2 regions of the Streptomyces sp. Je 1-4 4N24 genome follow, and region 2 is predicted to be linked to the other one. Evidence: riboswitches for the same ligand, from Rfam matches in the RefSeq annotation. Region 2 holds a riboswitch; the other holds the start of a gene.
The links. Region 2 has a riboswitch for cyclic di-AMP ahead of SLV14N_RS21825 (M23 family metallopeptidase). Riboswitches for the same ligand answer to the same signal wherever they lie in the genome.
Positions count from the first base shown of each region.

Region 1: another riboswitch for cyclic di-AMP. It lies ahead of SLV14N_RS24420 (transglycosylase family protein); the one in region 2 lies ahead of SLV14N_RS21825 (M23 family metallopeptidase).

Region 1 is NZ_CP110836.1:5,554,197-5,557,397, reverse strand. It holds gene eno (phosphopyruvate hydratase) at 1-351, opposite strand, end outside; gene SLV14N_RS24420 (transglycosylase family protein) at 642-1,301, opposite strand; cyclic di-AMP (ydaO/yuaA leader) riboswitch at 1,309-1,520, opposite strand; gene SLV14N_RS24415 (transglycosylase family protein) at 1,731-2,789, opposite strand; gene SLV14N_RS24410 (cytochrome P450) at 3,111-3,201, opposite strand, start outside.
Region 2 is NZ_CP110836.1:5,000,650-5,003,850, forward strand. It holds gene SLV14N_RS21815 (PP2C family protein-serine/threonine phosphatase) at 1-171, shown strand, start outside; gene SLV14N_RS21820 (DUF2332 domain-containing protein) at 418-1,551, opposite strand; cyclic di-AMP (ydaO/yuaA leader) riboswitch at 1,837-1,991, shown strand; gene SLV14N_RS21825 (M23 family metallopeptidase) at 2,003-3,115, shown strand.

The sequences.
Region 1 (3,201 bases), 550 kb from region 2:
CGAGCCCTTGTTGTCGGTGGCGTCCAGGTCGAACATGGCCTGGTCGATCAGCCGCTGCTCGGTCGCGTCGTAGCCGACGAGCTCCGGGCCGATCTGCTCGATGACGGCCAGGACGGCCTTCTCCACGCCCTTGCCCAGGTAGCGGTTCGGGTCGCCGTCACGGAGCTCGATGGCCTCGAAGGCGCCGGTGGAGGCGCCGGACGGGACGGCGGCACGGCCGGTGCTGCCGTCGTCGAGGCCGACCTCGACCTCGACCGTGGGATTACCTCGCGAGTCGAGAATTTCGCGGGCTACGACGACGTCGATCGACGGCACGTTGTCTCCTTCGTGGGTGTCTGGCGTTCTGCGCATGAGCCTAACGGCCCCGGGCGCGTCCGCCTGCCCTTGGCCCGCTCCGTGGGACGAAAACAGGCCCAAAGGCCCAGTTCACGGGACGTTTGGGCACATTGTTCACTAAACGGGAAAAGTTGCTGAACAGCGCCGGTCAGCGGCCTGCCGCCCGCCGGGGCGCTCCGGGCCCGTGACCCGGGACATGAGAAACCCCGCCACGGCGCGCCGGGGGAAGGGCGTGCCGTGGCGGGGCGGTCTCACGGAGGAAGGGGGCCCGCCGCTCGGGCCCGGAGCCCCGGTGAGAAAGCGGCTCAGACGGTGAGCTGCTGACCGGGGATGATCAGGTTCGGGTTGCCGCCGATGACCGACTTGTTCGCCTTGTAGACGGACTTCCAGTCGGTGCCGTGGGCCTTGGCGATCTTTGCGAGGGTGTCGCCCGCCTTGACGGTGTAGTTGCCGTCACCCGTGGACTTGCGCTCGGCGGACCGCGAGGCACGGTCCTCGGAGGCGGACGGGGCCTTCTTGGCCTCCGGCTTGGCGGACTCCTGCTTCGGCGCGGACTTGGTCTGCGCGGAGGTGTCGACGTCGGCGGCGGGGCCACCGGCGGTCAGGTTGCCCGCACCGGCGCAGGTCCAGGCACCCGGGCCCTGGATGGCGAGGAGCTTCTCGGCGGCGGCGATCTGCTGGGCCTTGGTGGCCAGGTCGGCGCGCGGCGCGTACTGGGTGCCACCGGCGGCGGCCCAGCTGGAGTTGGAGAACTGCAGGCCACCGTAGTAGCCGTTACCGGTGTTGATCGACCAGTTGCCGCCGGACTCGCACTGGGCGACCTTGTCCCAGGTGGCGACGGAGGCGGCGGAGGCGGAGGTGGCGCCCATCAGCGGCACGGCCACGGCGGCACCGGCCACACCGGCGAGGGTGGCGACGCGGACGGCCTTGGAGGGACGACGGTGCTTGCCCTTGAAGATCAGCATGGTTCGTTCGTTTCCTCACCGACGCCTACGAGGTGAGCTGTCGGGTTCGGACTGATGAGTCGCCCGGCCGTGTGCGCAGAACGCACGTGGCTTCACCCCAAGCCGGTTGACCCGTTTTCACGGGCGGGGCCGGCACAAATCCTGGGTCCCCCGCTCCTGCCTTCGGCGCTTGCGCGTCAAGTGCCTTCGACCACCGGCAGGATTCGGCGTGTGATCGAAGGGCCCGCTTTGGCGAGCGGTCCTGACGTTAAGCAGTAATCCCCTTGGGGTTCAAACCCCACCATCTGAACCAAGTTGACCGTTTTTGATCACGGGTTGGTTACATATCCGCAGGTGAGGCCCGGTATGCCGGGGTTGAGTAACCCGGGCCCCACCACAGTCAACGAGACCCTTGTCTCACTTTCCCAAAAGAGGGCGAAGGGTGCCGAACTACCCTGCGTTCCGGCCGAGATCGAGCTGCTGGCCGGGCTGGATCAGGTCCGCGTCGGAGCCGATGACGCCCTCGTTGCGGTCGTAGAGCTCGGCCCATCCGCCGGGCAGCCGGTGGGCCGTGGCGATGGCTGACAGGCTGTCACCCGGGCGCACCGTGTAGTCGCCGTCGGCCGCCGGGCCCGTGCGGTGCGCGTCATCGCCGCGCGAGGCGTGCCGACCGCCGGAGGACCGGCCGCCGTCACCGTCACCGCCCTCCCCGTCGCCCGCCTCGCCGCGGTGCTTGCCCTTGGGCACCTCGTGCGGGGTGCCGCTGCTGTCCGTACGGCTGCCGCCGTCGGACGGGTCCGCGGAGGGGTCGTCGGACGGGTCGGCGGACTGCGACGGGTCGTCGTCCCGGTTGCCACCCCGGTCGTCGCCCTGGTCGCCGTCCCGGTCTCCGGGCGTCGCCGGGTCGGACGGCTCCGGGCTCGTGGACGAGTCGCCGGGCTCGGCGGTGTCCGAAGCGTCGGGCGAGGGCGTCTCGTCGGACGGCAGCCCGCTCGACTCATCACTGGGCTCGTCGCTGGGCTTATCACTGGGCCCGTCGCTGGGCTTGTCGCTGGACCCGTCGTTCCGTCCGGAGGAGTCCGCGCCGTCGTGGGCGTCGGAGGAACCGGGGGTGTCCCAGGGGTCGAGGGAGCCCTCGGAGTCCGAGGGGTCGGGCGCCGGGGTGCTGGTGCTGCCCGGGTCGACCTCCGGTGCCCGGCCGTCGTCGGTCAGCCCGGCGTTCACCGCACAGCTCGGCCAGGCGTCCGGCCCGCGGTCGTCGAGGATCGACTCGGCGACCGCGATCTGCTGGGAGCGGCTGGCGAGGTCGGGGCGCGACGCATAGGACGAGCCGCCGTAGTTGTCCCACATCTCCTGGGTGAGCTGCAGGCCGCCGTAGTAGCCGTTGCCCGACGCCGCGCTCCACACCCCGCCGCTCTCACACTGGGCGACCTTGTCCCAGGTCGCGGTGTCGGCGGCCTGTGCACCGCTCGCGGCGAACAGCGGCAGGGCGAGGCCTGCGCCGGTCACTCCCGCCGTGACAAAGATGGCCGGTGCCTGACGGGGTCGACGATGTCGGCCGTTCCCGGAACGCATGCGGATGCCTTTCGCGCGGCGGTTGAGTTGTTCGACGAGCTCTTCGAGCTGCTCGACGGGGCTTCCGGCCGGCCGACGCACGCGAGCGGCACCGTTACACCGGTCCCCCACATCACCGCTTCGACCGATCGAGTGAAGCCTGTCGATCGTCGGGTCGAAAGGTAGCCGGGGTCAGAGGTAGTCACAAGTCGGTGTAGTGCGGATCACGTAAAGGTCACGCAGTTGACTCTGTGTCACATCGGGCTTCGTCGCTGGTCAGGGACGCTCCGGAGTGAACTCCACCGGAAGTGAACGCAGTCCGCGCATGATGAGCCCGCCACGCCAGCGCAAATCGTCAGGTTCCGCG
Region 2 (3,201 bases):
CGGGACCTGCTCGGCCGCTTCTACAACCCGTCGAGCAAACTGCGCGGCTGCCGCTTCCCCGGCCCGGACGTCCTCCTGGACACCGTCGTCGAGGACGTCGCACGCCATACGGGCGGCGCGCCGGCCGACGATATGGCGCTGCTGGCGGTGCAGCGGCCGATGGGGGCGTAGGCGTCGGCGTTCGTAGGGGCCTGGGGGCGACCTACGGGGCGGGGCCGCGGAGGGGCGTGGGCGCTGCGTACGGGAGCCGGGGCGCGCGTAGGGGAATCGGGGCGCGCGTACGGGAATCGGGGCGCGTCCGGGGCCGGGCTGGGTGTACGGGTCGGGCCGTGTGTATGGGAGGCCGTGTTGCGCGTACGGGGTATCGGGCCGTGTGTATGGGAGGTCAGGTCGCGCGTACGGATATCGGGGCCGCGCTCAGCTCCCCGGGATGTCCGTCGCCCCGGGGAGGCCGTGCAGGCTCTGGCCGTGCGGGCCGGTGAGTGCGACCGGGTGCCCGTCGAGCGCGAGGGTCAGCAGCAGCGGGTCGTCCGGGCGGGGCGAGTGGTGTGCCGGGCCGGTGATCCAGGGCAACACGGAGTGGTGCTCGTTGGAGATCCAGTGGCCGCCGCCGGGCCGTCCGTCGAGCAGAGACCGTACGAGCCGGGCGAACTCCTCGCGGCGGGCGGGCGGGAGGTAGGTCAGCACCGAGCTGTGGAAGATGACCAGCGTCGCCTCGGGCGGCGCCTCGGCGGCGAGCGCGGGCAGCTCGTCGAGCAGATCGCCGCGCACCATCCGCGGCCGCGGCGCCGGCCGCACCGCTTCGACGGCCGCGGACAGCCGCGCCGTACGCTCCCCGTCGCCCGGCCATACGAGCGCCTGCAGCCAGCGCAGATCATCCGGTTCGGCAACCGGGTCGAGCGGGTCGAGGTCGATGCCGGCCCGCCACACGATCTCCGGCATCCGGTCGGGCAGCTCGTCGGCGGCCCCTCCCGTACGGCAGGTGAGCTCCAGCGGGCTCTCCGGCGCCCCCAGCTCGGTGCGGAGGGCGCCCGCCCGGCGGCCGTCCCCGTCCTCGCCGTCGGCCTCGTACCGGTAGCGATAGCGGTCGGGGTGCAGACACAGTCCCGCGGACGTACCGGCCTCCAGCAGCGCCAGCGGCTGCGGCAGACGGGCGAGCAGCGGCAGCAGGGTGGCGCAGCGGGCCGGTTCGTTGGTCTGGGTGGCGCGCTGCATGATCACCGTGCGTACCTCGTCCCAGTGCCGGATCGTCCACTCGCGCCAGCGCCCGTACGCGGCCTCACCGCGCGGGCCCGTTTCGGCGTGCGGGCCGTCGAGATAACGGACGGCGGCGAGCAGGAGATTCGGCTGCTGTTTGTTGCCGGCGGGCAGCGATCCCGACAGCAGGTCGCAGAGCTCCGCGTCCTGGCTGATCCGCGCGCTCAGCTCCTCGTGCGCGTCCGACCGGCCCCGCGCCTCCCGCCAGGAGAACTCCCGGTACCGCTCCGCCACTCCCCACGCGATACCGGCAGCACGTCCGGCGTTCCCGGTGTTCCCGACGTTGACGACCATGATCCGACGTTACTGCTCTCACCCTCCGTAATTGAGGGGCACCCCTCCGCATAACGACTGGTGCACAATCCGCGCGAGATCGTTTAGCGCCGGGCGGTCAACTCGCCCGTTTTGTGGCCGTGGTGGCCGAAAAAGTCCATGCCACAGCTTGTGCTGAGCCGATAAGGATTCGTGGGAACGCTTGGAATTCGGTCGCCATCTCTATTACTGTCCGATAACGCAGCGCGGTCGTCCCAGCCGTCGCAAGAGGCGGCACCGCGCGCCGACGCCGAATCCCGCACGCGCTTTTCACGCACCCCCAAGCACTTCGAACTGCACCAAGGGAACCGGGGAACCACTTCCTTGGGGTGAATCGGACGCCCTCCGCCAGCGGGCGCCCGTAGGAGACCTTCCTGCTCCGAACCCGTCAGCTAACCCGGTAGGCGAGAAGGAAGGAAAGGAGTGCGCCTCCGTGGCGTCCAACAGGCCTGCCCCCGAGTCTCCGTCCGCCTACGAGCTCGATGACCGAGGTGCCTTCCCCGGCCCCGGTGCCGATGACGGCGACGGACCGTGGGAGGAGTGGAATCCCACCGAGGAATCCACCCGTTCCGTCCGCGGCAAACACCGGGTGGCCAAGCAGCGCGGCGGCGGACTCGCCCGCAGCGGCACCGTCCTGGGTGTCGGTGTCATCGCGGCGGTCGGCGCGGGCGGAATGGCCTCGGCCGAGGACCGTCCGCCGGTGCCGATCTCGATGCCCGACATCGGCGGGATGGCCGACGACCTCTCCGAAAACCTGCCGGACGCCAAGTCGCTTCCCGGCATCGGCGAGCTGATATCCGACGAGGACTCCGCATCCGCTGTCGCCGACGACGCGGCTCCTGCCGCCTCCGGGCCGCTCACCCGGGCCACGCAGGCGAGCGCGGACACGGGCGGCGGCACGGGCGCCGGTGAGGCGCTGCGCAGCCGCATCCTCCAGCAGGCTGACGCGCAGCAGGGCGCCGCCGAGCAGGAGGCACGCGACACCGCCGAACAGGCCGCCGTCCAGCAGGTCGCAACGGAAGCCGCCGCCCACCAGAAGTCGGCCGAAAAGGCCGCAGCAGCCAAGAAGGCGGCCGAGATGGAGGCCAAGCGCAAGGCCGAGGAAGCGGCCCGTCAGAAGGCGGAGGCCGAACGCCTCGCCAAACTGGCGAAGAGCTTCATCGCCCCCGTGTCCTCCTACACGCTCACCGCCAGTTTCGGCCAGGCCGGCGACCGCTGGGCCGCGGACCACACCGGACAGGACTTCGCCGCGCCGACCGGCACTCCCGTCAAGGCGCTGCACTCCGGCACCATCACCCAGGCCGGCTGGGCCGGTTCGTACGGCTACCGCATCGTCCTCACCCTCGACGACGGCACCGAAGTCTGGTTCTGCCACCTCTCCTCGATGGTGAAGACCTCCGGCAAGGTCAACACTGGCGATGTCATCGGCCGCGTCGGCGCCACCGGCAATGTCACCGGCCCCCACCTCCACCTGGAGGTACGCCCCGACGCCGGCGACCCGGTCGACCCCATGCCGTGGCTCCGCGACCACGGCATCAATGTGTGAGCGACTGCCTCAGCGTGTGACTGGCTGCCTCAGCGTGTGACTGGCTGCATCAGCGTGTGATTGGCGGCATCAACGGTTGACCGACG